DNA from 4 places in the Asanoa sp. NPDC049475 genome. Region 1 is predicted to be linked to each of the others. Evidence: riboswitches for the same ligand, from Rfam matches in the RefSeq annotation. Region 1 holds a riboswitch; each other region holds the start of a gene.
What was found. Region 1 has a riboswitch for cobalamin ahead of AB0J88_RS14805 (ABC transporter substrate-binding protein). Riboswitches for the same ligand answer to the same signal wherever they lie in the genome.

Region 1 (7,268 bases):
CGACGGCCGCCGCGGGGCCGACCGACGACCACGTGCGGCCGCCGTTGACCGTGCGCAGCACGGTCCCGCCACTGCCGCTGGCCCAGACCGTGGCCGCACTGACCACGGAGAGGCCGCGCAGCCGCGCGGTGCTGTCGGTCGGCGAGAGGTCCCAGGACGGTGACGGGGTATGGGTGAACCCCGCCGAGACGGCCAGCACGCCCAGTGAGACGGCGGCCATCGACGCTTTCCGCATCCACATGCCGACCGAACTTACCCTGGATCAGCACCTGTGGATATCTTCTTCCACACCCGCTGAGCCAGCTCCCCCAGACGCTCGAGCGCCCGGCCGCGCGAGCCGAGCGCACAGAGGCTGCCGAGGAGCAGGTCCTTGTCACGGTCGGGCGGCGGCAGGTCGGCGAGGATGCGCTTGGCGCTGTCGGCACCGAAGCCGCGCGTCCAGCCGTTGTTGTCGAAGAAGTGGATGCGTTCGATGGCCTCCTTCAGGGTCTCACTGCGGCTGTCCACAGTGATCTGTCCGGTCGTCAGGTCGACGGCGCCGGTCGCCATCGCCCAGCCGATCAGCGGGTGTGCGCACGACTCCACCGCGGCGAAAGCGCCGTGGCGGGCGGCTTGGAGCGAGTGGTGCACGTCGTCGTAGTCGGGAAGGTAGGCGAGCACGGCATGGCCTCGTCCAGGATTGCCAACCTTGCCGGGGTCGCGCAGGACGGGCTGGAGGGCGTGGGCTCGGGCCTGTTCGAGCACCCACGCGGCCGCCAGTTCGGCGGCGTCGCTACGAGGGGTGTGGTCGTCGCTGGGCACCCATGCGGTGCGGTGCGTAAGAACGCTCACAAACCCCGACGGTAATCACGAAAGCCGTCGATTATGGCGAATACCTAAGAACCGCTCGGCCAGTCTGCGCTGACCGAACGGACGGGTACGACGAGCGGCCCGTCGACGCCGTCCACGACTCGGACCTTGGCCCGGTAGAAGCGCGACAGGATCTCCTCGGTCAGCACCTCGCGCGGGGTGCCGGCGGCGACCACGAGGCCTTCGGCGAGCAGCACCAGCCGGTCCGCGTAGCCGCCCGCGATCGAGAGGTCGTGCATCGTCGCCAGCACCGTCAAGCCCTGGTCGCGGCGCAGGGTGTCGACGAGCTCCAGCACCTCCTGCTGGTGGCCGATGTCGAGCGCGCTGGTCGGCTCGTCGAGCAGCAGCAGCGACGGCTCCTGGGCCAGTGCCCGCGCCAGGAACACCCGCTGCCGCTCGCCGCCGGAGAGGGTGTCGAGCTCGCGGTCGGCGAACCCGGTCAGGTCCAAGCGATCCAGCAGCGCCGTCACCGCGGCCAGGTCAGCAGCGGACTCCCGGCCGAGCAGCGACACGAACGGCGTGCGGCCGAGCAGCACGTAGTCGAAGACCGACATCCCCGGGGGTACGACCGGCGACTGCGCGACGGTGGCCACGGTCCGGGCTCGAGCCCGGCGCCGCAGGCGTTCGATGGGCGTACCCATCAGGGAAACCGCGCCCCCGGCGGGCAGCAGGCCGCCGATCGCCCGCAGCAACGTCGACTTGCCCGCGCCGTTCGGCCCGATCACCGCGACCCATTCCCCCGCCGCGACGGTGAGGTCGACCCCACGCAGGATCGGCGCCCTGCCCAGGGTGACGTGCAGGTCGCGAACCGAGATGACGCTCATGTGATCACCCGCTTGGCGGTGCGCAGCACGAGCACGAAGAACGGCCCGCCGACGAAAGCGGTGACCACGCCGATGGGGATCTCGGCGGGTGCGGCGAAGGTGCGCCCGGCCAGGTCCGCGAGGGTCAGGAAGGCGGCGCCGAACAGCATCGACAGTGGCAGGATCGCCCGGTAGCTGCTGCCGGCCAGCATTCGCACGATGTGCGGCACGACGATGCCGACGAACCCGATCAGCCCGGACACCGAGACCGCCGCGGCCGTGCCGAGCGAAGCCGCCGCGATCAGGATGTAGCGCGACCGCTGCGGGTGCAGGCCGAGGCCGCTCGCCTCGTCGTCGCCGACCGAGAGCACGTCGAGCTCGCGGCGCAAGGCCAGCACCACGACAGTCGTGACCACCGCGTACGGCAGCAGCAGCCGCACCTCGTGCCAGCCGTTGGTGGCCAGCCGCCCGAGCAGCCACGAGTAGATCGCCCGGATGTCGTCGGCGTTGCGCTGCATCAGGTAGGTCTGCCCGGCCGCGAGGAACGCTGACACGGCGACACCGGCCAGGATCAGCGACGCCGGGGTGCGGTCCCGGCCGGCGACGCCGAGCAGATAGGTGAGCGCGACCGCGATCAGCGCACCGGCGAACGCCGCCAGCGGCACGCTGGGCGGCAGCGAGCCCAGGTCGGCGCCGCGCAGCGCGACCACGGCGGTGACCGCGAGTCCGGCGCCGGCCGCCGCGCCCAACAGGTACGGGTCGGCCAGCGGGTTGCGGAACGCGCCCTGGTAGCAGCCGCCGGCCAGCGACAGCATCGCGCCCACGAGCAGCGCGAGCACGACCCGGGGCAGCCGGAGCTGGAGCACGATCGCCGCGTCGCGCTCCGAAAGTCCGCTGTGGATGTCGACGCCCGGGATCAGGTCCAGCAGCTCGGCCGCGACCCCACCGGGCGGCAGCGAGACCGGGCCGAACGCCAACCCGGCGATGGCCGCGACGACCACGGCGACAACGCCGCCGAGCAGCCACGGCCACCGTACGCCGGGGAGTTTGCTGGTTTTCAGGCCGGCACCTTCGAGACGGCGTCGACGATCTGCCGGAGCAGGTCGACGGTGCGCGGTCCCCAGCGCGAGGCGATGTCGTCGTTGAGCCCGACGATCTGCCCGCTCTTCACCGCGGTGATGCCGGACCAGCCGGGCCGGGCCTTGACCGTGTCGGCGTTCTGCTGGCAGCACACCGTGTCGGCCAGGAAGATCAGGTCAGGGTCGGCCTTGACCAGCGACTCGGCCGAGAGCTGCGGGTAGCCGCCCTTGCTGCCGTCGGCGTCCGCCGGGTCCGCCACGTTCTCGAGGCCGAGCTGGGCGAACAGCGAGCCGACGAAGGTCTTGGAGGTCAGCGAGTAGAGCTCCGGCCCGAGCTCGTAGTAGTACGTCAGCTTGGTCGCGCGCTTCGGCACGTCAGCGACCAGCTTGTCGACGTCCTCGCGCATCCGCTTGGCGAGATCCTCGGCGGCCGGGCGGTTGCCGGTCAGCGCGCCGATGTCGGTGATCTGCTGGTACGTGTCGTCGAGCGTCTTGCCGGCCGGGGCCACGTACACCGGGATCTTGAGCTGGGTGAGCTGTGCGACCACGTTGTTCATGTCGTTGGAGAGCACGACCAGGTCGGGGTTCTGCTCGGCGATCGCCTCCGCGTTGGGCTGGAACGCCGACAGCTTCGACTTGGGCGCGTCGGCCGGGAAGTTCGACTGGTCGTCGACGGCCTTCACCTGCGGGCCGGCACCGATCGCGAAGAGCACCTCGGTCGCGGTCGGCGACAGCGCCACGATCTTGGTGGGCTTGGCGGCCACGGTGAGGTCGCCGACGGTGACGGGGAAGTCCGGGGTAGCGCTGACGTTCGTGTTCGGCGGGGTGCCGCCGTTCTCGGTGCCACCGCCGGACCCGCAGCCGGCGAGCGCGAGGGCCGCGCCGAGGGCGACGGCGACGAAACGGGCCGGATATCGCATCAGAGCCTCCTGTCGGTCGAGGTCTGGTGCTTCGCCGACAGGGGGTTCGCCCGGCCCGCGAGGCGCCCTTCCTCGAGAGCGCTGGTTCGCGACCTTGGCAGGCGACCTGGCTTGTCCCCCGGAAAAAGGGGCATCACAGTTGCGGGACAGCGCCGGGTTCACACCGGCTTCGCTGCGTGGGGTCGGGAGCACGGTAACGCACAGGTCACCATGGTCGGCAGGACTGTTACGCCGCCGTTAGTCGCGTCACCGGCGCCCCGCGCTCGAACGCGGGACGCCGGTGACGTCGATGCTCAGCTCTGGGTGATCCGGACGTCGTCGACGCCGGCCTCGACGAGCGAAGCGGTCGAGGCATCGGTCGCCTCGATCAGGATCCGGACCGACTGCCCGGCGTACGCGGACAGGTTGGCGTTCGCGACCGCCCACGCACCGTTGCGGTTGGCGGCCGCGCCGGCCTGCGTGAAGACGGCCGTCGTGCCGCCGTTGTGGACCACGCTGACCCGGAAGAAGTCAGCCGACGACGAGTTCGAGCCGTGCGCGAGGTACCACGACAGGCTCAGCGTCAGCGTGCCGCTGGCGGGCAGGGTGATCGCCGGCGAGCGGACGCTGGTCAGGCCGCCGTCGACGTCGAAGTCGCCCGCGGCGCTGCCGGCCGACGCGCCGGTGACCAGGTCGTTGCTGCCGCTGACGGTGGTGCCGAGCTGCTTGGCACCGCTCGAGGTGGTGGCCGCCGGGTCACCGCGCACCCACTGACCGCTGGTCGCGGTGTCGGTGCCGGACGGGTTGGTAGTCCAGCCAGTGGCCGTCTCGAAGGTGTCGGAGTAGACGGTCGTGCCGCCACCGCCGCCGCAGTACTGCGCCTCCTTGCCGATGATTCGGTACGGACAGTCCGCGGCCTCCAGCAACATGAGCACGGCTTCCCGGTTGCGGCTGGTCTGCGCCGGGATCACCTCGTCGGGCGGGTAGAAGCCGCCGCCGCTGGCCGACCCCGGGTACATCTCGAACGTGTAAGCCCAGATGTTGTGGGCCGCCCACATCCAGTCGATGCTCGTGCCGTCGGCGATGTAGAGGTCGGACGACTGCTCCGGTGTGTAGCCGTTGGTCGCCGCCATCTGCTGCCCGAGGGTCGCGAAGGTGTTGTACTGGTCCGCGGTCATGCCGGTCGCGGTGTTCGCGGTCGTGTAGCCGTACGGCCAGAGCACCAGCTGCGAGTACGTGTGGAAGTCGATGTTGGCCTTGATCTGCTGCTGGCCGCCTACGACCCGGCTGTTGACGAAGTCGCGCAGGCCTTGGGTCTCCGGGGCGCTGAACGCCGACGGGCCGCGGTAGGTCTCCGAGCTGGTCGTGCCGGACGAACCGCCGCAGCAACCCCACTGGTAGCTCCAGTTGCGGTTGAGGTCGGTGCCCACATTGGACGAGCCGGAGTTGGGCTGCCGGTTCTTGCGCCAACTGCGGTAGGAGCCGGTGGCGATGTCGTACTCGCTGCCGTCGGGGTTGACGGTCGGCACGATCCAGATCTCCCGGCTGTTGACGAGGTTGGTGATCCGGGAGTCCGAGCCGTAGTTGTCGGTGAACAGGTTGAGCAGGTAGATGGCCATCTCGACGGTCAGATGCTCACGCGCGTGCTGCTGGTGGTTGAACAGGATCTCCGGCTCGGCCTCGTCGAGGTTGACGTTGTCGGAGATCTTGATCAGCATCAGGTCGCGGCCCTCGTACGAGCTGCCGATCGACAGCTTGCGGGCGATCGACGGGTGGTCCGCGACGACCTGGTTGACCACTGCCGTCAGCTCGGCGTAGTCGTGGTAGTTGGAGTCCGCGGGCGGGAAAGCCAGCGTCGACGGCCCACCACTGGTCGCGGGTGCCGTCACCCGTTCCAGCTTGAAGCCGAGCCGCCCGATGGCCGCGGCCTCGGCGGCGGTGGCGGTGACGTTGAGTACGCCGTGCTCGACATAGTCGATGGCGGCACCGGTGCGGGCGACGGCGTTGCGCTCGGCCAGGGTCTTCGGGCCGAGAACGCGGTACTCGACCGACGGCGCGGCGGCGGCGCCGAGACCGCCGGGCGCCGGTTTCGCCGCGACCGGGTTCGCCGAGGCGACTAGCAGGCCGACGATCGCGGAGCTGACCAGTGCGGTCAGCGCGCGGCGCCGGCCCAGAGGGATGGCCATGCATGACCTCCATGGGGGTAGGTGGAGGAACGTTGGTCGAACCTCACCACCCGATTCATGGTCATATCAATATGGGTCTTTGTGCGTGACCATGCCAGGTCGATCATCCCGCCGGCAATGAATTCCAGCGCATCGCGGTCTGGTGAAACTTCCTTTCAGCAGCGATAGTGACAGCCATGAACGCATCAGCGCGGGCGGCCGTCGCGGTTTTCGGCGCGGTTGCCTTGATTGCCGGGTTCGCGGCACCGGCCGGCGCCGCCACCTCAGTGCCCGTCCATGACGAGCAGATCACGTACCAGGGCTGGTCGACCTATCGCGACTGGCGTACCGGCACGCACCAGGGCACCCTGGCCTTGCCGGGCATTCCCGGCGTTCCGGGTCTGCAGGGTGGCGTGACCATCCTGCGTCCACAGGGGACGACCGATTACACCGACCCGCACACCGGCGTGACCCGCAGCTGGAACTACGCCACCTGGACCTCGCCGAAGCGCGACGTCGGGTTCGACGCGAGCGAGCTCATCGCCTCGTGGAACGCCGAGACGCCGCGCGGCACCTGGATCCAGGTGGAGATGCAGGGCACGTACAACACCGGAAACCAGACCCCGTGGTACGTGATGGGCCGCTGGGCCTCCGGCGACGAGGACATCCGGCGCACCTCGGTGAACCGGCAGGGCGACCCGTACTCGACGATCTGGACCGACACGTTCTCCATCGACGACGTCGCCAACGGCGTGATGCTGCGCTCGTACCAGATGCGGCTGACCCTCTACAAGGCGCCGGGCCAGCTCGCCGCGCCGCGGGTGTGGGCGCTGGGCGCGATGTCCTCCTACGTGCCTGACCGGTTCACCGTGCCGCCGAGCGCCGGGCACATCGCCTGGGGCAAGGAACTGGCCGTGCCAGCCTACTCGCAGAACATCCACGAGGGGCACTATCCGGAGTACGACGGCGGCGGCGAGGCCTGGTGCTCGCCGACCTCGACCGAGATGGTCGTGGAGTACTGGGGCCGCAAGCCATCGGCCGAGGACACCGCGTGGGTCGACCCGACCTACCCGGACCCGTCGGTCAACCACGCGGCGCGGATGACCTACGACTACGCGTACGACGGTGCCGGCAACTGGCCGTTCAACACGGCGTACGCGGCGTCCTTCCGGGGGCTGGAAGGCAAGGTCACCCGGCTGCACTCACTGGACGAGGCCGAACGCTTCATCGCCGCCGGCATCCCGATCGTCACCTCGCAGTCGTTCCTGGCCAGCGAGCTCGACGGCGCCAACTACGGGACGTCCGGGCACCTGTTCGTGATCGTCGGCTTCACCAAGGACGGCGACGTCATCGTCAACGACCCGGCGAGCTCGTCGAACGACGTGGTCCGCAACGTCTACAAGCGCAGCCAGTTCGAGCAGATCTGGCTCCGCACGAAGCGGATCAACGCGAGCGGCGGCACCTCGGGCGGCA
Region 2 (7,268 bases), on a different contig from region 1:
GGCGAACGCGGAGACGCCCGGCACGATCTCGGTCGTCAGGTCGAGGTCGGCGCAGGCGTCGAGCTGCTCGGCCACCGCGCCCCACAGGCTCGGGTCGCCCGAGTGCAGCCGCACCACGTGCAGGCCCTCGGCCGCCGCGCGGTGATAGATCTCCACCACGGCCTCCAGCGGCACGGCCGCCGAGTCGACCACCTCGGCGCCCGGCCGGACGTGTTCGAGCACCTCGGCGGCGACCAGGCTGGAGGCCCACACCACCACGTCGGCCTCGGCCAGCCGGCGGGCCGCGCGCAGCGTCATCAGGTCCGCGGCGCCCGGGCCGGCGCCGACGAAGGTCACGCGACCCGTCACAGTTTTCCTCCACGTCGTGCGCGCAGGGCCGGGATCAGCACCGTCGCCAGGTACGGCAACGGCCCGTCGACCGCGTCCAGCGGCCGCACCTTCTCGTCGCGCAGCCCGAGGTGGCTGCCGACGACGGCGCCCCGCCCGGCGGCCGCCTCGGCGATCGCCGCCATGTGCCGGCCTCCCTTGTAGACGACCACGGTGGCGTCGCGGGCCAGCGCCGCGTGCAGCGGCTCCAGGTCGCCGCGGGCCATCGGCAGCAGCACCAGCTCCTCGCCGCCCTCGACCAGCGGGCGTCCGGCCGCGGCGGCCAGCGCCTGCATCGCGGTGATGCCCGGCACGGTCTCGAGCTCGACCGACGGGATCAGGGCGCGTACGGTCTCCGCCAGGTAGCCGAAGGTGGCGTACACGTTGGGGTCGCCGATCGTCGCGAACGCGGCGGTGCCGCCGGTCTCCCGCAGCCAGTCGGCCACCCGGCGCCCGGCCGCGTCCCAGTGGTGCTCGCGCCGTCCGGCGTCCTCCCGCTCGTTGAGCGCGAACACGAGCCGCTCGATCCGGTCGTGCGCGGCGTGCGCCCGCACGGTCGCCTCCGCCCGTCCGACGTCGGCGGCGTCCAGCACGGGCACGAAGACCCGTCCGGCGGTGGCCAGCGCGCGTACCCCCTTGAGCGTCATCAGCTCCGGATCACCGGGCCCGACGCCGACTCCGATCAGGCGCATGCCGCCACCAGCCGTTCCGCGATCTCGGGCGTGCCCGCCCAGTGCAGGTGCAGATAGGAGGCGTGCACGTTGCCCGCCACGAAGCCGTCGGCCGGCTGACCGCGCCAGGCCCACGCCGGGGACTCGCCCGCCGCGGGGCTGGTTGCCGTCCGGTGGAACTCGTGCCCGGTGACCCGCGTGCCGATCGGCGCGAGCCAGCTCGGCGAGATGGCCACGGCGTCGCGATAGCCGAGGGTGAGCCGGCCGGTCATCGCGGCGTCGGTGGGCAGCACGCCGCACATCGGGGCGCCGTCGAGGCTGCGGGCCAGCCAGAGCAGGCCGGCGCACTCGGCCACGATCGGCGCACTTGCCGCGGCGAGGGCGGCCACGGCCGACCGCAGGGGTCCGTTGGCCGACAGCTCGGCCGCGTACACCTCGGGGAAGCCGCCGCCGACGACCAGGGCCGCCGTGCCGGGCGGCAGGGCCTCGTCGTGCAGCGGGTCGACCGCGACGACCTCGGCGCCGGCCGCCGTCAGCAGCTCGGTGGTCTCGGCGTAGCCGAAGCTGAACGCCGGGCCGCCGGCCACCGCCACCACCGGCCGGCGCGAGGTCGGGACGACAGGCGGCTCCCAGGGCGACACCGCGAGCGGCGGTGCGGTGGCGGCCGCGGCCGCCACCTCGTTGAGGTCCACACTGGACGCGATCAGATCGGCCAGCGCGGCCATGGCGGCGGTCGCCTCGGCGCGGCGCTCCACGACCGGCACCAGGCCGAGATGCCGCGACGGCGCGGCGACCGCGTCGGAGCGGCGCAGCACACCCAACACCGGCGTGCCGGTCTCCTCCACGGCCTCGCGCAGGATCGCCTCGTGCCGGTCGGAGCCCACCTTGTTGAGCACCACCCCGGCCAGCCGCAGCGTGGGGTCGAAGCTGCGGAAGCCGTGCACCAGCGCGGCCACCGACCGGCCGACCGCCGAACCGTCGACCACGAGCAGCACCGGCGCCCGCAACAGCTTGGCCACCTGCGCGGTCGAGCCGTGCTCGCCGGCGTGCGCGCGCCCGTCGTACAGCCCCATGACGCCCTCGACGACCGCGAGGTCGGCGCCGGCCGCGCCGTGGGCGAACAGCGGCGCGATCCGCTCCGTGCCGACCATGACCGGGTCGAGGTTGCGCCCCGGCCGGCCGCTGGCCAGCGCGTGGTATCCGGGATCGATGTAGTCCGGGCCGACCTTGAAGCCGGCGACGCTCCGGCCCCGGGCCGCGAACGCCGCCAGCAACCCGCCGGCGACGGTCGTCTTGCCGTGCCCGGATGCCGGTGCGGCCACCACGATCCGTGGGGTGGCTACCACTCGATGCCCTGCTGTCCCTTGCGGCCGGCGTCCATCGGGTGCTTGACCTTGGTCATCTCGGTGACCAGGTCCGCCGCGTCGACCAGCGCGGGCGCCGCGTCCCGGCCGGTGACCAGCACGTGCTGGTTGCCGGGCCGCCCGCGCAGCGTCGCCACGACCTCGTCGACGTCGACCCAACCCCACTTCATCGGGTACGTGAACTCGTCGAGCACGTAGAACCGGTAACGCTCCTCGGCCAGGTCGCGCTTGACCTGTGCCCAGCCCTCGGCCGCCTCCGCCGCGTGGTCGCGCTCGTCGCCCGGCCGGGCCAGCCACGACCAGCCCTCGCCCATCTTGTGCCAGGTCACGGGAGCGCCGCCGCCGGTGTTCACGTGGTGCTCCCCGAGCGCCTTGAGCGCGGTCTCCTCGCCGACCCGCCACTTGGGGCTCTTCACGAACTGGAAGACCACGATCGGCCAGCCCGCGTTCCAGGCCCGCAGCGCCATCCCGAAGGCGGCCGTCGACTTGCCCTTGCCGGTGCCCGTGTGCACGGCCAGCAACGGCTGCCTGCGGCGTTCGCGGGTGGTCAGGCCGTCATCGGGTACGCGCTCCACCTTGCCCTGTGGCATGGCGCTTCACACCGCCCTCAGGGTGGCCGCGGACAGCGCCGCGAGCGGAAGGTACTCGGCGTCCAGTGCGCCCGCCAGTGTGCGCGCCATGCCGAGCCGGACCGGGCCGCTCTCGCAGTCGACGACCACGCTCGGCACTCCGGCCAGCGCCGGTGCCACGGTGCGCGGGTCGGGGCCGCGCGTGTAGCGACCGTCGGTGACCACGACCAGCAGCGGTCGGCGAAGCGGGTCGCGGCGGCGTTCCCCGGCCAGCGTGCGGGCGGCGGCGGTGAGCCCGGCGGCGAGCGGCGTGCGTCCACCCGTGCGCAGGTCGGCCAGCCGCCGCACCCCCACCTCGTGGCTGGCCGTCGGGCGCAGCACCGTGGTGGCCTCGGTGTCGCGGAAGGTGATCATTCCCACCGTGTCCCGGCGCTGGTACGCGTCGCGCAGCAACGAGAGCACGGCGCTCTTGACGGCGGCCATCCGCGCGCGGGCGGCCATGGAGCCGGACGCGTCGACGACGAACAGCACGAGGTTCGCCTCACGTCCGATGTGGACAGCCTCGCGCAGGTGGGACTGACGGACCGCGATCCGCCCGCCGCGGTGGTCGCGGGCGGCGGCGAGCACGCTGTCCGGCAGGTGGACGGCGCCGATCCGGCCGCGCGGAGCCCGCGAGCCGGCGACCCGGCCGCGCGCCGCGTAGGCCGGCGACCGCCGTCCACTGTGGCCGTAGCGGCCACGCGAGCGGGCGGTCAGGGTCCGGGTCCGGTAGGCGGTGCCGACCGGCGCGGCGGCCGGCGGCGGGGGAGTGGCCTTGGGGCCGCCCGGCCGGTCCTCGGCATCGGGTGCGGCGGTCGCGTCGCCACCACCAGGGCCACCGTCGTCCGGCGGCGGATTGTCGGGACCGGGACCGTCGGCATTGCCCGGATCCTCGTCGGGATCCGAGGCGCCCGCCTGGTCCAGCGCGTCGTCCAGGGCCCGCTGGTCCGCGCCCGGCGGGTCGAACGGGTCGCGCCGCCGCCGGTGCGGCAGGGCCAACCGGGCCGCGTCGTCGATGTCGGAGTCGGCGACCATCGACCGTTCCCGCCAGGCGGCCAGCGCCACGGCGGTGCGCGCGATGACGATGTCGGCGCGCAGCCCGTCGACCCCGTACGCCAGGCAGATCCGGGCGATCCGGTCCAGCGCGGCGTCCGGCAGCGTCACCTTCGGCAGCCGCGCCCGCGCCGCGACGATCCGCTCGGCGGTGGTCGCGTCCTCGTCGGCGAACCGGGCCGCGAAGCCCTCGGGGTCGGCCTCGAAGGCCAGCCGCCGCCGAACCACCTCGGCCCGCTCACCGGGCGCGGTCGGCGCACCCACCTCGACCACCAGGCCGAACCGGTCGACGAGCTGCGGGCGCGGCTCACCCTCCTCGGGGTTCATCGTGCCGACCAGCAGGAACCGGGCGGCGTGCCGGAGCGAGACGCCGTCGCGCTCCACGAACGCCTGGCCCATCGCGGCGGCGTCGAGCAGCAGGTCGACCAGGTGGTCCGGGAGCAGGTTGACCTCGTCGACGTAGAGCGCTCCGCGGTGCGCGGCGGCCAGCAGTCCCGGCTCGTACGCCTTGGTGCCCTCGGTCAGGATCCGCTGCACGTCGAGCGTGCCGACGACCCGGTCCTCGGTGGCCCCGACTGGCAGCTCGACCAGGCGCGACCTGCGCACGGACGCGGTCACCCCGGTGTGCGGGCCGTCGGGGCACGACGGGTCGGGCGCGGCCGGATCACAGGCGAACCGGCAGCCGGGCACCACCGCGATGTCGGGCAGCAGTGCGGCCAGGGCACGCACCATCGTCGACTTCGCGGTGCCCTTCTCGCCGCGCACGAGCACCCCGCCGATGACCGGCGAGACGGCGTTGAGCAGCAGGGCCAGGCGCAGGTCGGCCAGGCCGACCACGGCGGAGAACGGGTACGCGGAACTCATGGCGCGCTCAATCCCTTCCGCGGGTGTCCACGCCCGCGATGGTTCTACGGCGAGCGGCCGAGTGTCCTGGCTCCCGGATCGACGCGTCCCCCTCGGCCTTCCAACCCGCAATGGGCCGTGACCATCAGGTGAGGGTTTGCTACCCGGTGACAGTGGCGGGACCGCCCCGGAATCGCACCGGGTTCCTCCGCACCGCTCGCCCAACATGCTGACCCACCGAACGGGCCCGCGTCAAAGGGAGGGGAATCACGCCCCTGCTGTGCTCCTCCAGGCGCCTGGTCCTACGGACGTCGCAACCCGGGTTCAAGACCCTTCGAGGTCACCTTCCGTCCGGAGGTACTCGGCGCGCAACGCGTCGATGGTCTCCGGGTCGGGCGCGGCCCAGAGACCCCGCTCCGCCGCCTCCAGCAGCCGCTCGGTGATGCCGCGCAGCGCCCACGGATTCGACTTGTCGAGGAACTCGCGCACGGACGGGTCGAGCACGTACGCGGCGGCGAGCTTCTCGTACATCCAGTCGTCGACCACGCCGGCCGTCGCGTCGTACCCGAAGAGGTAGTCGACCGTCGCCGCGAGCTCGAACGCGCCCTTGTAGCCGTGCCGGCGCATCGCCTCGATCCAGCGCGGGTTGACCACGCGTGCCCGGAACACCCGCTTGGTCTCCTCCGCCAGCGACCGGGTGCGCACGTGGTCAGGGCGGTGCGAGTCGCCGATGTACGCCGCCGGGTCGGTGCCCCGCAGGGACCGGACCATCGCCACCATGCCGCCGTGGTACTGGAAGTAGTCGTCGGAGTCGGCGATGTCGTGCTCGCGGGTGTCGACGTTCTTGGCTGCCACGGCCATCCGCCGGTAGACCGTCTCGAGGTCGCCGCGCGCCGCCCGCCCGTCCAGCCCGCGCCCGTAGGCGTAGCCGCCCCAGACCGCGTACACCTCGGCCAGGTCGCGGTCGTCACGCCAGTTCCGGGCATCGATCAAGGGCAACAGGCCGGCACCGTACGCGCCCGGCCTGGAACCGAAGATCCGGGTGGTGGCCCGCCGCCAGTCGCCGTGCTCCACCTGGTCGGCGAGGGCGTGCGCCCGCACGAAGTTGTCGGGCTCGTCGAGCTCGGCCACCGCGGCGATCGCGTCGTCGAGCAGGGCGATCACATGCGGGAAGGCGTCCCGGAAGAAGCCGGAGATGCGCACCGTCACGTCGACGCGAGGCCTCCGGAGCTCTTCGCGGGGCACGATCTCGAAGCCGTTGACCCGGCGCGACGCGTCGTCCCAGACCGGGCGCACGCCGATCAGCGCGAGCACCTCGGCGATGTCGTCGCCCTGGGTGCGCATCGCGCTGGTGCCCCACACGGTCAGCCCCACCAGCGCCGGCCAGGTCCCGGTGTCCTCCCGGTGCCGGGCCAGCAGCGAGTCGGCCAGTGCGCGGCCCACGTCCCACGCGTTGCGAGAGGGGATCGCCTTCGGGTCGACCGAGTAGAAGTTGCGGCCGGTCGGCAGCACGTTGACGAGGCCGCGGGTGGGTGAGCCGGACGGACCGGCCGCGACGTAACCGCCGTCGAGGGCGTGCGCCACGGCCGTGAGCTCGTCGGTGGTCGCCGCGAGCCGGGGCACCACCTCGGTGGCGCCGAACCGCAGCACGTCGACGACCCGGGCCGGGGCGCTGCCGAGGGTCGCGGTCGCGGCCTCCTCGACCTTCTCTGGTGCCCAGTCCGCCGCCTCCATGGCGAGCACGAGGCGGCGGGCGACGTCCTCGAGTTCGTCGCTCTCCAACGCGGTGTCGTCCAGGCCGAGATGGGCGCCGAGCGCCTCGCGCAGGCCGGGCAGCGCGCCACGGCGGCCACCCCAGACCTGGCGGGCACGCAGGATGGCCAGGACCATGTTGACCCGCGCCTCACCGGCCGGCGGCGCGCCCAGGATGTGCAGGCCGTCCCGGATCAGCGAGTCCTTGATCTCGCAGAGGTACCCGTCGACGTGCAGGACGAAGTCGTCGAAGTCGTCGTCACCGGGCTGCTCGTCCACGTGCAGGTCGTGGTGGAGCTCGGCGGCGTGGATCAGCGTCCAGATCTGCGCGCGCAACGTCGGCACCTTGGCCGGGTCGAGCGCGGCGACGGTCGCGTACTCGTCGAGCAGCTGTTCGAGCTTGGCCATGTCGCCGTACGTGTCGGCTCGCGCCATCGGCGGCACCAGGTGGTCGACGATCGTGGCGTGGCCGCGCCGCTTGGCCTGGGTGCCCTCGCCGGGGTCGTTGACGACGAACGGGTAGACCAACGGCAGGTCGGCAAGGACGGCGTCCGGCGCGCACTCGTTCGACAGTCCCAGCCCCTTGCCGGGCAGCCACTCCAGCGTGCCGT
Region 3 (7,268 bases), on a different contig from region 1:
GCCGGCGATGATCGCCTCGCCGCCCGCGAACAGCCTGGCCCGCAACCTCGGGGTCAACTGGTCGCAGGCGTTCTCGTCGAGCCGGGCCGGGCGGTAGCGGAAGAGCACCGTGCTCAGCGTCGGCTGCGCGGCGACCTCGAACTCGGGGTCGTCGGTGAGCAGCCGGTGCGCGTCCTCGGCGAGGTCGACGACCCGGTCGAACATCGCCCCGAGCTGCTCGGCGCCGACGGTGCGCAGGGTCATCCAGAGCTTGAGCGCGTCGAACCGGCGGGTCGTCTGCAGGCTCTTGTCGACCTGGTTGGGCACGGTCGCCGTGCGGGGGTTGAGGTAGTCGGCGTGGTGGGCCATCCGGCGCATCGCGCTCGCGTGGCGGACGATGATCGCGCTCGAGCTGATCGGCTGGAAGAAGCTCTTGTGGAAGTCGACCGTGACGGAGTCGGCCCGCTCGATGCCGTCGAGCAGGTGCCGGCGGCGGGTGGAGACCAGCAGACCGCAGCCGTACGCGGCGTCGACGTGCAGCCAGACGCCCCGGCGCGCGCAGGCCTCGGCGATCTCCGCGATCGGGTCCACGCAGCCGAGATCGGTGGTGCCGGCGGTGGCGACCACGGCGATCGGCACCAGCCCGTACGCGGACAGGTCGTCCAGCGTACGGGTGAGCGCGGCCGGGTCCATCCGCCCGGCGGGGTCGGTGGCCACGGTGACGACGGCGTCCTTGCCGAGACCGAGCAGGATCGCCGCCTGGGTGACGCTGAAATGCGTCTCGGTGGTCGCGAGGACGCGCATCCGGGACAGGTCGGTCGCGGGGCTGGCCTCGCGGGCGAGCAGCAGCCCGTGCAGGTTGGACTGGGTGCCCCCACTGGTGAAGACGCCGTCGGCGTCCGGGCCGAAGCCGATCCGGCCGGCGGCCCAGTCGACCAGGCGGCGCTCGATCAGCGTGCCGGTGGTGCTCTGGTCGTAGGTGTCGACGGACGAGTTGACCGCCGCCAGCAGCACCTCGGCGCTGAGGGCGGGCAGGGCGACCGGGCAGTTGAGGTGGGCGACGTAGCCGGGCTCGTGGAACCAGACCGCGTTGTCGAGGTAGAGCCGGGCGACCTCGTCGAGGGCGGCGTCGGTGTCGCCGAGCGGCCGGTCGAGGTCGACGGCGTCGACCATCCCCTGCAGGTCGGTCAGGCTCGCGCCGGAGTACGGGCGGCGCACGGTGCGTACCCGGTCCGCCACGGCGGCCGCGGCCCGCTCGACGTCACGCTGGAACGTTCCCACAGTGGACCGACCGAACAGGTGTGGAGATGACCCCTCCAACACGACCTCCCTTAGGTTAGCCTTGCCTAACTCGGGCAAGACGTTACCTGGAGGAAGCGTGAAACGGAACTGGGAGTCGGTGGTTCTCAAAGCATTGGTGTGCATCCCACGATGTGGGTCCGGCTCTGGTTCGACGGGGCGGCAAGCCGCACCAGCGGGCCTTCACGCTCGTCGACCTTCGGTCTCGACGGGGCAGTTCAGCCTCGAGTTCGCCCTGCACGACGGCACGGCCGCCCGGTGGGCGCAGGCTGCGGTGCCCGGTGACACGGTTGACGCGACGGTCCAGGGCAGTGCGTTCGTCGTGCCGGCTCCGCTTCCGGTCCGGTGGTACGGAGTCGGTGACGCGGCCTCGGCGCCGGCCCTGAACAGCCTGTTCGACACGCTGCCGGACCAACCGGCGACGATCTGGCTCGAGTACGCCCACGACGAGGAGCGCGAGTTCCCGCTGCGCGCCCGCGACGCGCACGAGGTGGTCTGGCTGCCCCGGCGCGACGGCGGCGCCCACCTGGTCGCGACCGTGTGCGAGGCGGTGCCCGCGACACCGGAGGCGTTCTACTGGGTCGCCGCCGAGGCGGCCAGCACCAGGGCGATCACCAAGCACCTCCGCCGCACCCTCGGCGTCGACAAGACCCAGGTCAACTCCCTGGCGTACTGGCGGTCGTAGAGTCCATTCATGCGGATCATTGGAGTGGGTTTCGGGCGCAGCGGCACGCTGTCGCTGCGCTCGGCCATCGAGCGGCTGGGCGCCGGGCCGTGCCTGCACATGCAGGATCTCCGGAGCGGCGACCAGGCCGAGCGCTGGAAGCGGGTCGCCGACGGTGAACGGGTCGACTGGCGGGAGATCTTCGAGGGCTGGCAGGCCACGGTCGACTGGCCGGCCTGCAGCCGCTGGCGCGAGATCTGCGCCGCCTTCCCGTCCGCGACGGTCCTGCTCAACTACCGCCACTTCGACGGCTTCTACCGCAGCGTCGAGCGCACCGTCTGGGCTGTGCGCCAGGCAGCCCGGGCCGGCAAGCTCGGCCCGCGCCCGGACGGTCTTGTGCCTCCGCCGGCGTTCCGGCACGTGATCGAGGCGCTGATCTGGCAGGGGGACTTCCAGGACCGGTTCGAGGACCGGGACTGGATGGAGCGGATGTACGCCGAACGGATCGCGGCCATCCGCCGGGAGATCCCGGCCGGGCGGCTCGTGGAGTGGCGGCTCGGCCACGACGGCTGGGAGCCGTTGGCGCGGGCGCTGGGCGTACCCGTACCGGACGAGCCCTTTCCCCACCTCCACGACACCGACGAGTTCCGCGTGCAGGCCGGCCTGGCTCAGTCGGCTACGTAGCGCTGCCCGAAGGACCGGTCGCCCAACGCCCGCAGGAACTCGAAGCTGTCCGCCGTGTGCGAGCCCGGCTGCGGGCGGAAGATGACCAGGCGTTGGGCGGTGGTCTCGCTGCGTACGAAGTCGCACTGCACGTCGAGGTTGCCCGCCCGTGGGTGGACGATCAGCTTGCGGGTGCTGTGCAACGGGGCGACCCGCATGTCGCTCCAGTAGCCGGCGAACTCCGGACTGGCCGCTCGGAGGTCGGCCACCAGGCTTTCGGCGTCGGAGCCCGCACGGGCAGCGGTGGCCCGCAGGTCCGCCGCATAGCCGCGACCGATCGACTCGTGCTCCTCGGGGGCGTTGAGGGCGCGTGACTCCGGATCGGTGAACCAGCGCCAGATCACGTTGGCGGCCCGCCCCTCGCCGTCGGTCCATGGGCCGAGCAGCGCCCGGGCCAGCGCGTTCTGCGCCAGCACGGTGGTCAGGGCGTCGATGACCTGAGCGGGCACCTCGGCGAGCGCGTCGAGCAGGAACAGCAGCGCCGGGTCGACATAGCTGGTGACGGCGCCGGCCGGGGGCGCCGAGTGGCCGGCCAGGCGGTAGAGGTAGTCGCGTTCCTCGACGGACAGCCGCAGCGCTCGGGCGAGCCCGGCGAGCAGCGCCTCCGACGGCGTGCCGGCCCGCGACTGCTCGAGCCGCTCGTAGTAGTCGACGGACAGGTTGGCCAGCAGCGCGACCTCTTCGCGCCGTAGGCCGGGGGTGCGGCGCCGGCCGCCCGACGGGATGCCCACGTCGGACGGCCGGAGCGCCTCCCGGCGGTTCCGGAGGAAGTCGCCGAGCTCGTTGCGTGCCACTGCTCACTCCTCGATGGCCGCCATGGCCTGGGGTGTGTAGCGGGCGCCCACCGCCGCGCCGACCGGCGCCGCCACGCTGAGCTCCGCGAGCACCGCCGGGCTCAGGTCGATCCCCGCGGCGGCGACGTTGTCCGCGAGGTAGCTGCGGCGCTTGGTGCCCGGGATCGCGGTGGCGCCCTGTCCCAGCACCCACGCTAGTGCGATCTGGGCGGGAGTGACGCCTTCCCGGTCGGCGATGGCACTGATGCGGTCCACGAGAGCCAGGTTGAGGTCGAGGTTGCCGTCGGCCAGCCGGGGCCAGGTCCGGCGGAAGTCACCCTCCGGCACGTCCGTGAGGTTGCGGATGGTGCCGGAGAGGAAGCCCCGACCCAGCGGCGAGTACGCGACGAAGCCGATCCCGAGCTCGCGCGTGGTCGCCAGCACGCCGTTAACCTCGACGTCCCGGGTGAACAAGGAGTACTCGGTCTGCACCGCCGACAGCGGCGCGGTCGTGTGAGCCCGGCGGATGCTCTCCGGAGACGCCTCACTGATGCCCAGGTAGCCCACCTTGCCCTCGGCGACCAGCTCACCCAGTGCGCCGAAGCTCTCCTCGACCGGCACGGCCGGGTCCACACGGTGCAGGTAGAGCAGGTCGAGGCGGTCGACGCGGAGCCGGCGCAGGGACCGTTCCACGGCGGCGCGCAGATAGGCCGGGTGTCCGTTGGCCGGGCCGACCCACCGGTCGTCTTCGTCCATCGTCTGGCCACCGACCTTGCTCGCGACGACGGCCTCGGCGCGTCGCCTCGCCAGCGCGCGGCCGAGCAGTCTCTCCGCCCCACCGAGTCCGTAGAAGTCGGCGGTGTCGAACATGGTCACCCCGAGGTCGATCGCGCGGTGGATGGTGGCGGTGGCCTCGTCGTCGTCCGGTGTGCCGTAGGCGGCGGTCAGGCCGAACGTGCCGAGACCTTCGACAGAGGCATGGAGACCCTGGCTGCCGATGGCGTGGGTTCGCAGTGTCATGAGACCACCGTGCGTCGGCGCGGCGGCCATAGCGGCGCCCTCGTTATCCCCGGTCCGCCAGGGCGACCCTGTCGCAATTGTCGAGCGCATCTCAACCAGCCTCGCCGCGGTTGACACCTCGGCGCGGCCGACCGTAGCGTCCCGGTCAGAAGTGACGATGGTAGGAAGCCGGTGAGATACCGGCACGGTCGCGCCACTGTGACCACGCCCGCGTGGAAGTCAGACCCTCCGCCGTCACGGAAACCCATCGTGGGACGCGTGATCCCGAGGAGGTTCGCCCCGTGTCCAGCATTTCTTCTTCCGCCACCCCCCGCCCGGCCGTCCAGCCGGTGGCCATCCCGTGGCGTCAGCTCCAGCCGTGGCTGCTGTTCGGAGCCGTGCTCGCCATCGCCCTGCTCTACTTCGTGGGCACCGAGCAGGGTGTCTTCCACCTGATCGGTGGCAGCGGCGTGCACGAGTTCGTGCACGACGGCCGCCACCTGCTCGGCTTCCCCTGCCACTGACGGCGGGGGCGATCATGCTGTCCCCCCGTTCGTTGCTGGTTCGCGGCATGCTGGTGGGGCTGGCCGCCGGCGTGCTCGCGTTCGTCTTCGCCTACTTCGTGGGCGAAGGCCCGATCAACGCCGCGATCGCCTTCGAGGAAGCACACAGCGAGGCAGGCGAGCCCGCGCTGGTGAGTCGCACCGTGCAGAGCACCATCGGCCTGCTCACCGCCACGCTGATCTACGGCGTGGCGCTCGGCGGCATCTTCTCGATGGCGTTCGCCGCCGCGTACGGCCGGCTCGGCCACCTGGGGCCGCGGGCGACCGCGGCGCTGGTCGCGCTGGCCGGCTTCCTCGTCGTCGCGTTGGTGCCGTGGCTGAAGTATCCGGCCAACCCACCGGCCACCGGCTCCGAGGACACCATCGGCCGGCGTACGTCGCTGTACCTCCTGATGCTGGTGATCGCGCTCGCGTCACTGACGCTGGCCGTCTATGTCGGACGGTCGCAGGTGGCCCGGTTCGGCGGATGGAACGCGGCCGTTCTCGGTGCCGGAGCGTTCGTGGCCGTGATCGCGGTCGCGCACGTCCTGCTGCCGTCGATAGAGGAGATCCCGGAAGGGTTCTCGCCGGTCCTGCTGTGGAACTTCCGCCTCGCGTCCCTCGGCACGCAGGTGGTCGTCTGGACCGCCCTCGGCCTCGGGCTGGGCGCGGTCGTCGAGCGCGGCCTGCGTCGCGAGGCCGTGCTGTCCACTCAGTGATGGTGGTGGTGGTGGTCGGCCGGGTGGTGGTGGGGTAGCTGGGCGGCGCCGACGGACTGCTCGTGGAACGGCAGGGCGATCCGGTACCTGCAGGTGTCACAGTTGGCCCGGATGTCCCCGCCCAGCGCCTCGTGGTAGCGCTCCACCACGATCTCGGCCAGCCCCGCACAGTCGCCGATCACGTCGGCGGTCCGCACGTCAGTGCCGCGGGCCGCCGACCATTCGGCCGCCTGAGCCTCGACGCGGCGGGGCAGGACGCCGGTGAAGAGGAAGTACGGCAGCACCACGATCTTTCCGGCGCCGAGGGCGCGGCACCGGTCCAGGCCGGCCGGCACACCGGGTTCGGCGAGCGAGACGAACGCGTACTCGACGCCCGCCACCGACGTGGTCTCGGCCAGCAACCGGGCCACCTTGGCGACCTCGGCGTTGGCATCGGGGTCAGTCGAGCCGCGGCCGACGAGCAGCACCGTGGTGTCGGCGTCCGCGTCGTGGAGGCGCTCCCGCAGGAGCGCCAGCACCCCGGGGTGCGGGCCGAGCGGCCGACCATAGGCGAACGACAACCCCGGGTGCCGGGCGCGTTCGGCGGCGAGCGAACCCGGGATGTCGCCCTTGGCGTGGCCGGCGGCGACGAGCATCAGGGGTACGCAGGCCAGCCGTCGCGCGCCGGTTTCGAGCAGCGAGGCGACCGCGTCCTTGACCGGTGGCGGTGACAGCTCGATGAAGCCGCCCGCGACGGGCACGTCGATGGTCTCGCCGACCCGGGCCACGAAGCGGCGGAAGTCCTCGGCGCCTTCCGGGTCGGTGGTGCCGTGGCCGGCGATGAGCAGTGGGATGGTCATGCGAGGGGATCTCCGTACAGCAGGGCATTGACGGCGGCGGCCGCGACGGCCGCACCGCCGCGAGCGGACCGGTTGGACAGTTGGGGGAGTGCCGTCTCCCGCAGGGTGGCCTTGGACTCGGCGGCGCCGACGTAGCCGACCGGCAGGCCGATCACCAGCGCGGGCCGGACCTCACCGGCGGCGGCCAGCCGCAGCAGCTCGGTGAGCGCGGTCGGCGCGTTGCCGACCACCCACACGGCGCCGTCGGGGTGGTCCGCGGCGGCCAGTCGCACTCCGGCGGCCGACCGGGTGAGGCCGGCTGCCTCCGCCGGCATCCGGCAGGTGGCCGGATACCGGGTGATGCCCGCCGCGACCATCGTCACGTCGGTGACCAGCGCGGCGCCGCCGGCCAGCGCCGCGGCACCGGCCGCCAGCGCCTTCTCGTCGACGACCAGGTCGCCGAGCCAGTCCGGGTCGGCCGTGGTGTGGATGATCCGTTCGACCACGTCCCGGGAGTACGGCGGCAGGGCGGCCGTGTCGGCCTCGCGGCGCAGGATCCGGTAGGACTCCGCCTCTATCGGGTGCACGGTGCGCGTTACGACAGCCACGTGTACTCCCTCGGCGTGACCATCCGGCCGGCCACCACCCGGGTGCGGCTGGACCCGACCAGCACCACCGACCTCATGTCCACGATGGATGGATCGGCGGTCAGCGCGGCCAGCGTGGTCAGGTGCACCCGCTGGCCGTCCCGT
Region 4 (7,268 bases), on a different contig from region 1:
AATGACGAAGGCCGACCCGGCGGTCAGGCCTGCTCGGCCGCCGCGGCCAGGATCGCGGTGACGGTGGTCTGCGGGTGCGAGAGCATGGAGACGTGTGAGCCGGCTACCTCCGTGATCGTGGCTTTCGCGCGCTCGGCCATCCGGCGCTTGGTGTCCGGCGGGATGACGCGGTCCTCGGTGCCGACGACGGCCCAGCTCGGCTGGTTCAGCCAGGCCGGTGGGCCGGACGGGGTCGAGTTCGCGCTCAGCGTGATCGGGCGTTGGCCTTCGGCGATCAGCCAGCGGTCCGCTTCGGGCAGGTCCTGTGCGAAGGCGCCGTGCACCGTGTCGGGCTTCAGGAAGGCTTCCGCGTCGCCCTCCGGTGCTCCCGGGTAGCCGGCGATGTCGAGCACCGTGGTCGGGTCGGCGACGGCGAGCGCTGAGCCCGAGCCGCCGAGGATCTGGAAGACGGTCTCGCCCTCGTCGGGGATGAACGCGTCCACGTAGACCAGAGCGCGCACATTCTCGGTCACGGCGTTGGTGATGACGAACCCGCCGTACGAGTGGCCGACGAGCACGACCGGTCCGCTGGTGCGCTGGGCCAGGAACGACGAGACGTAGGCCGCGTCGACGGCGAGGCCGCGCAGCGGGTTCGGTGGTGCCAGGACGCGCAAGCCCTGCTCCCGCAACGCCGGCGCGACCGCGTTCCAGCTCGACGCGTCCGCCCACGCGCCGTGGACGAGGACGATGGTCGGTCGGGTCATGTCTGTCTCCCCTGTCGCGGTGTCACCTGCGGGGCGAACGTAGCGCCGCCGACTTGACGTTGACTGAACCGCGGCGGGCGCCCCGGGAAAGGGCGCCCGTGCGATCGATCAGAACTCGTCGTCGAAGGCGACCGTGCCCGTGACGCCGACCTGGTAGGCCGACACCCGGCGCTCGAAGAAGTTGGACAGCTCCTGCACGTCCTGCAACTCCATGAAGGCGAACGGGTTCTTGCTGCCGTACCGCGGCGCGATGCCGAGTACCGCGAGGCGGCGGTCGGCCACGTGCTCGAGGTACGCGCGCATGTCGGCCAGTGACAGGCCGCTGACGCCCTGCTCCAGCAGGTCCTCCGCGAACTGCACCTCGCAGTCCACCGCCTCCTCCAGCATCGCGGTGACCTGCTTCTCCAGGTCCTCGTCGAACAGGTCCGGCTCCTCCCGCCGCACCGTCTCGACGACGTCGAACGCGAACGCCATGTGCATCGACTCGTCGCGGAACACCCAGTTGGTGCCGCTGGCCAGCCCGTGGAGCACGCCGCGGGAGCGCAGGAAGTACACGTACGCGAAGGCGCCGTAGAAGAACAGGCCCTCGATGCAGGCCGCGAAGCAGATCAGGTTGAGCAGGAAGGCCCGGCGGTCGTCGCGGGTCCTCAGCTCGCGCAGCTCGAAGATCGAGTCGATCCACTTGAAGCAGAACTCCGCCTTGCGCCGGATCGACGGGATGTTCTCCACCGCGGCGAACGCCTCGAAGCGCTGCTGCTCGTCCGGCACGTACGTGTCGAGCAGGTTGAGATAGAACTGGACGTGCACGGCCTCCTCGAAGAGCTGGCGCGACAGGTAGAGCCGCCCTTCCGGCGAGTTGACGTGCTGGTAGAGGTTGAGGACCAGGTTGTTGGCGACGATCGTGTCGCCGGTCGCGAAGAACGCCACCAGCCGTGAGACGAGGTGCTGCTCAGCGGGCGACAGCTTGGCCAGGTCGGCGAGATCGGTGTGCAGGTCCACCTCCTCGACCGTCCAGGTGTTCTTGATCGCGTCCTTGAAGCGGTCGAAGAACGCCGGGTAGCGCATCGGCCGCAGGGTCAGGTCGAGTCCGGGGTTGAGCAGGGTCACTGGCACGCCTCGCAGCTTTCGGGGTTTTCGAGGGAGCAGGCCAATGCCTCGGCGTCGGGGAGGGCCACGACGGGAGCGATGGAGACCGTCGCCTGCTGGATCCGGGTCGCCGGTCGCGACCGCAGGTAGTACGTGGTCTTCAGCCCGGACTTCCAGGCGTAGAGGTACATCGAGGAGAGCTTGCCGATGGTCGGCGCGCTCAGGAACAGGTTCAAGGACTGGGACTGGTCGATGTACGGCGCCCGCGCCGCGGCCAGGTCGATCAGCGCCCGCTGCGGCAGCTCCCACGCGGTGCGGAACAGCTCGCGGACGTCGGCGGGCAGGCTGTCGATGCCCTGCACGGAGCCCTCGGACCGCTTGATCTGGTCGCGCACCTCCGGCGTCCAGCGGCCGAGCGCCTTGAGCTCGCGTACCAGATAGGTGTTGATCTGCAGGAACTCGCCGGACATGGTCTCGCGCTTGAACAGGTTGGAGACCTGCGGCTCGATGCACTCGTAGCAGCCGGCGATCGACGCGATGGTCGCCGTCGGGGCGATCGCGACCAGCAGCGAGTTGCGCAGTCCGGTGGCGGCGATCCGGGTCCGCAGCGCGTTCCAGCGCGCGGTCTGGGTGGGCGTGGCACCCCACAGGTCCGGGTGCAGGTCACCGTTCGCGGCGCGCGTCTCCGGGAACGCGGGGTGCGCCCCGAACCGCTCGGCCATGCCGGCGGACGTCTCGAGCGCGGTCAGGAGAATCTCCTCCTGTACGCGCGTCGACAGCTCGCGGGCCGCGTCCGAGTCGAACGGCAGCCGAAGCGCGAAGAACGCGTCCTGCAGGCCCATCAGCCCGAGCCCGACGGGCCGCCAGCGCGGGTTCGACGTTGCCGCCTGCGTCGACGGGTAGTAGTTGATGTCGATGACCCGGTCCAGGAACACCACGGCGGTACGCACGGTCGCGCGCAGCTTGTCCCAGTCGACGCCGTCCGCGCCGAGGTGCGCACCGAGGTTGATCGAGCCCAGGTTGCAGACCGCGGTCTCGTCGTCGGAGTTGACCTCGAGGATCTCGGTGCACAGGTTCGAGAGGTGGATGGTGTTGCCCGGCGCGCCGGTCTGGTTGGACAGCCTGTTCGACGGGTCCTTGAACGTCATCCAGCCGTTGCCGGTCTGCGCGAGGGTGCGCATCATCCGCCCGTACAGGTCGCGCGCCTTGACGGTCCTGACCGCCTTCTTCTCGGCGGCGCGGTACGCCTCGTCGAACGCCTCCCCGAACAGGTCGGGCAGCTCCGGCGCGTCGGACGGGTCGATCAGCGACCAGTCCTCGTCGGCCTCGACGCGGCGCATGAACTCGTCGGGGATCCAGTTGGCCAGGTTGAGGTTGTGCGTACGCCGCGAGTCCTCGCCGGTGTTGTCGCGGAGCTCCAGGAACTCCTCGACGTCGGGGTGCCACGGCTCGAGGTAGACGCAGGCCGCGCCCTTGCGGCGGCCGCCCTGGTTGACGGCGGCGACACCCGCGTCGAGGGTCTTGAGGAACGGCACGATGCCGTTGGACCTGCCGTTGGTGCCCCGGATGAGCGCGCCCCGGCCGCGGATCCGCGACCACGAGATGCCGATGCCGCCGGAGAACTTCGACAGCTTCGCGACCTGGTGGTAGCGCTCGTAGATCGAGTCGAGCTCGTCACGCGGCGAGTCGACCAGGAAGCAGCTCGACATCTGGGTGTGCCGGGTGCCGGAGTTGAAGAGGGTGGGCGAGCTGGGTAGGTAGGCGAGGCTGGACATGAGCCGGTAGAAGGCGATGGCCTCGGCCGGGTTGGTCGACAGTCCACATGCGACGCGCAGGAGCCAGTACTGCGGTGTCTCGACCACGAGCCGGGTCTGCGGGTGGCGCAGCAGGTAGCGGTCGGCCACCGTGCGCAGGCCGAAGTACTCGAAGCGCCGGTCACCGTCGGGGTCGACGGCGTCGTCGAGCTTGCGGGCGTTGCGGGCCACGAAGGCCGCGGTCTCGTCACCGATCAGGCCCAGGTCGTACGCGTAACGGATCGACTGGCTGAAGCTCGCGACACCCTGGCCGCGGACCTCCTTGTCGACGTAGGCCGCCAACAGACGTGCGGCCAGGCGCGAGTACTGCGGCTCTTCACCGATCAGCTCGGCCGCGGTCTGGATCGACAGCTTGTCGAGCTCGGCGGTGGTGGCACCGTCGTACAAGCCGCTGATCGTCTTGGTCGCGACCCGCAGCGGGTCGACCTCGTCGAGGTCACCTACCCACAGCTCGACCGCCCGGACAATCTTGTTGACGTCGACCGCCTCGAGGTCGCCGTTGCGCTTGCGTACCCGCATCGCGTGCCGCCGCTGCTCCGGCACGGCGGCAGGTGCCTTCTCCTGGGTGACCGTCATGTCCCCCTCCTCACGACCTCGGCGGACGCGCAGGGGGACGCCACCGGCCCCGTGCGAACTCCGGGCCCGGTGCAGGCGTCGGCCGTCCCACGCGGCCTTCGACCGCCACACGCCGGGCGGCGTGCGGCGCGCTGGCAGGTCTTCGGACTCGTGGGCGCTGGTGCACGCTCCTACTGGCCGTCGCTTCCCAGGCCGAGGCCCAGTGCTTCGTTGACGGCGGTCGTTCCCACTCACCGCTGCGGGGCAGTCCCGGGTTCGCACCGGGTTCCCTGTTGCCTCGACCCTCCGCTAAGGACGGCCGAACCAGCTGCGATCAACACCATATATGGGTGCCGGGCCGAAACACCAACACCAGATGGTGTGCCGGCGTGTCGCGTGATGTGTGTCGCTCAACCGGCCGTCAAGGTCGAGGACAGCTCGCCGAGGTACGGAATCCACCGAAAGCCGGGGCTAAAAGGCACGAAGCGGCGGCCGCGCAGGTCCGCGAGGACCGCCTCGGCGAGCACCAGGCCTGACAAGGTGGGGTCGCCGGTCGCGAGCTCGTCGGCCCAGTCTTGTCGCAGCTCCGCCAGGTCGATTTGCCACTCCGGATCCCATCCGACCTTGGCCGCCTGGTAGCCGGAGAACGTGGCGAGCAGGTCATAGAGGGCGCGGCCGAGGGTGGTGAGCTCGGCGGCCGAGAGCCGCACCGGCTCGTGCCCGCGATCCAGCACGACGCCCCAGCCCACACCAACGGGCAGGACGCTCAGCTCCAGGTAGGAACCGCCGTCGCTGCCGGCGGTCGATGCGAGGAGCGGTTCGTGCAGCCGGATGGTGCGCTCCCCGACGGGGATGGCCGCGGCAGAGCGGGCCAGGTCGCAGGCCGCACGCGCCGCATCGCCTTCGGAGCCGAAGTTCACCACCAGCTCGAACGCGATCGCCACGCGTACGACGATATGGCGCTAAGATGATCAACGACAGCGCCTAGGGTTCCGGTGTCCGTTGCGGCACGCCTGGTCCGAGCGGCGCCACCGTGCCCCACCCGACCGGGCGCGGTCATCTAAAGGGACAAAAGCCTTGAGGATCCCCGTCCGGTGCGCCCGCACCGGAGTGAGGTGGTCCCGCGCGTGCTCGTCCATGTCCTGCTCTTCGCGCTCGCCCTCGTGGCCGGCGTCCTCGGCGGTGTTGTCGGCACCGGGTCCTCGATGATCCTGCTGCCACCGCTGGTCATCTGCTACGGCCCGCGGGTCGCCGTGCCCGTCATGGCCGTGGCCGCGGTCATGGGCAACGTCGGCCGCGTGGCCGCCTGGTGGGGCCGGATCGAGTGGCCGCCCGTGGTCGCGTACGCGTTGCCCGGCATTCCCGCCGCCGTGCTCGGCGCGCAGACCCTGCTGACCGTCCCACCGCGACTGATGGACGCGTGCCTCGCCGCGTTCTTCGTCGCAATGGTGCCGCTGCGTCGGGTCGCGGTGCGGGCGCGCGTGCGCCTGTGGCACCTGGCGGTCGCCGGCGCGGTCGTGGGGTTTCTGACCGGCCTGGTCCTGTCCACCGGGCCGCTGAGCGTCCCGATCTTCACCGCGTACGGGCTGACCGGTGGCGCCTTCCTCGGCTCCGAGGCGGCCAGCGCCCTGCTGCTCTACGCCGGCAAGCTCGCGACGTTCCAGGGCGCCGGGGCACTCGGGGCCGATGTTCTCGCCCGCGGTCTCGTCATCGGCACCGCCCTGCTCGCCGGGTCGTTCGTCGCGCGGCGGATTCTGCGGGACGTGAGCCCGCGACGGTTCGCGGTGCTCGTCGACGTCGTGCTCGTCGCCGCCGCGGTCGGGATGGGCGTCAGCGCGCTTCGGTGAGTGCGGGTATGCGGATATCACGATACCGCCATAAATTGACGGAAATCACTCTCAGGTCTCTTGTGCCGTCCGTACGCCCTCACCTAGCTTCCTTCCTGTAATGAATCTCGTTTTCAACAAGGAAGGTGGCGCCGCTCATGCGTCATGAACGCGCGGCTCTCCTCGGTGCCGCCCTGCTGTCGGTCGCTGTGCTTGGGGTGGGGTGCGGCTCGTCGTCGGACCAAGCGACCGCGGCCCCGGCCGGCGTGTCCGTCGTCGCCTCCACCAACGTCTACGGCGACATCGCCAAGCAGATCGCCGGCGACAAGGCCACCATCACCTCGATCATCAGCGACCCGTCGGCGGACCCGCACTCGTACGAGGCCAACACCCGCACCCAGCTCGACCTCTCCAAGGCCGACGTCGTCATCGAGAACGGCGGCGGCTACGACGACTTCGTCGACACGATGCTCGAGTCGGCCGGCAGCGACGCGACGGTGCTCAACGCCGTCACCATCTCCGGCCGGACCGCCACCGGGGGCGAAGAGCTCAACGAGCACGTCTGGTACGACCTGCCGAGCATGAGCAAGCTCGCCGACCAGCTGGTCACCGCGCTGTCGAAGGCCGACCCGGGCAACGCCACGACCTTCAGCGACAACGCGACCGCGTTCAAGCAGAAGCTCGCGGGGATGGAGCAGCGGTCGGCGGCGATCCGGGACGCGCACGGCGGCGCCGGCGTGGCCATCACCGAGCCCGTGCCGCTCTACCTGCTCGAAGCGTGCGGACTTGCCAACAAGACGCCCGAGGAGTTCAGCGAGGCGATCGAGGAGGGCACCGACGTCCCGGCCGCCGTGCTCCAGGAGACCCTCGACCTGTTCGCCGGCAAGCAGGTCCAGCTGCTCGCCTACAACGAGCAGACCTCCGGCCCCGAGACCGAGAAGGTGCTGGCGGCCGCGAAGGACCACCGGGTCGACGTGGTCCCGGTGACCGAGACGCTGCCGGCCGGCAAGGACTACCTGACCTGGATGACCGGCAACCTGTCCGCCATCGAGACCGCGCTGCGCTGATGCTGGAGCTCGTCGACGCCGGTCTCGCCTACGGGTCGCGGCACCTGTGGTCCGGGCTCTCGCTGCGGGTCTCCCCCGGCGAGTTCGTCGCGGTCCTGGGCGCCAACGGCTCCGGCAAGACGAGCCTGGTGCGCGCGATCCTCGGGCTCCAGCCGCTGTCGGAAGGCACGGTTCGGG

Region 2: another riboswitch for cobalamin. It lies ahead of AB0J88_RS17825 (VWA domain-containing protein); the one in region 1 lies ahead of AB0J88_RS14805 (ABC transporter substrate-binding protein).
Region 3: another riboswitch for cobalamin. It lies ahead of AB0J88_RS17875 (CbtB domain-containing protein); the one in region 1 lies ahead of AB0J88_RS14805 (ABC transporter substrate-binding protein).
Region 4: another riboswitch for cobalamin. It lies ahead of AB0J88_RS07790 (ribonucleoside-diphosphate reductase subunit alpha); the one in region 1 lies ahead of AB0J88_RS14805 (ABC transporter substrate-binding protein).

The regions. Positions count from the first base shown of each region.
Region 1 covers NZ_JBFAPY010000003.1:773,784-781,051, forward strand. Annotated here, with positions in the region: gene AB0J88_RS14785 (oxidoreductase) at 1-241, opposite strand, end outside; gene AB0J88_RS14790 (hypothetical protein) at 253-831, opposite strand; gene AB0J88_RS14795 (ABC transporter ATP-binding protein) at 876-1,673, opposite strand; gene AB0J88_RS14800 (iron ABC transporter permease) at 1,670-2,713, opposite strand; gene AB0J88_RS14805 (ABC transporter substrate-binding protein) at 2,710-3,651, opposite strand; cobalamin riboswitch at 3,730-3,879, opposite strand; gene AB0J88_RS14810 (M14 family zinc carboxypeptidase) at 3,945-5,816, opposite strand; gene AB0J88_RS14815 (C39 family peptidase) at 5,993-7,268, shown strand, end outside.
Region 2 covers NZ_JBFAPY010000004.1:489,075-496,342, reverse strand. Annotated here, with positions in the region: gene cobM (precorrin-4 C(11)-methyltransferase) at 1-348, opposite strand, end outside; gene cobI (precorrin-2 C(20)-methyltransferase) at 345-1,058, opposite strand; gene AB0J88_RS17835 (cobyrinate a,c-diamide synthase) at 1,049-2,383, opposite strand; gene cobO (cob(I)yrinic acid a,c-diamide adenosyltransferase) at 2,377-2,991, opposite strand; gene AB0J88_RS17825 (VWA domain-containing protein) at 2,998-4,926, opposite strand; cobalamin riboswitch at 4,964-5,138, opposite strand; gene cobN (cobaltochelatase subunit CobN) at 5,230-7,268, opposite strand, start outside.
Region 3 covers NZ_JBFAPY010000004.1:499,462-506,729, reverse strand. Annotated here, with positions in the region: gene AB0J88_RS17900 (aspartate aminotransferase family protein) at 1-1,260, opposite strand, end outside; partial or broken gene AB0J88_RS17895 (siderophore-interacting protein) at 1,396-1,963, shown strand; gene AB0J88_RS17890 (sulfotransferase family protein) at 1,973-2,626, shown strand; gene AB0J88_RS17885 (helix-turn-helix transcriptional regulator) at 2,611-3,459, opposite strand; gene AB0J88_RS17880 (aldo/keto reductase) at 3,463-4,458, opposite strand; cobalamin riboswitch at 4,569-4,706, shown strand; gene AB0J88_RS17875 (CbtB domain-containing protein) at 4,740-4,961, shown strand; gene AB0J88_RS17870 (CbtA family protein) at 4,976-5,698, shown strand; partial or broken gene AB0J88_RS17865 (sirohydrochlorin chelatase) at 5,767-6,537, opposite strand; gene AB0J88_RS17860 (precorrin-8X methylmutase) at 6,534-7,124, opposite strand; gene cobJ (precorrin-3B C(17)-methyltransferase) at 7,112-7,268, opposite strand, start outside.
Region 4 covers NZ_JBFAPY010000002.1:343,357-350,624, reverse strand. Annotated here, with positions in the region: gene AB0J88_RS07800 (alpha/beta hydrolase) at 24-743, opposite strand; gene AB0J88_RS07795 (ribonucleotide-diphosphate reductase subunit beta) at 852-1,856, opposite strand; gene AB0J88_RS07790 (ribonucleoside-diphosphate reductase subunit alpha) at 1,847-4,219, opposite strand; cobalamin riboswitch at 4,335-4,542, opposite strand; gene AB0J88_RS07785 (hypothetical protein) at 4,609-5,142, opposite strand; gene AB0J88_RS07780 (sulfite exporter TauE/SafE family protein) at 5,326-6,045, shown strand; gene AB0J88_RS07775 (zinc ABC transporter substrate-binding protein) at 6,183-7,091, shown strand; gene AB0J88_RS07770 (ATP-binding cassette domain-containing protein) at 7,091-7,268, shown strand, end outside.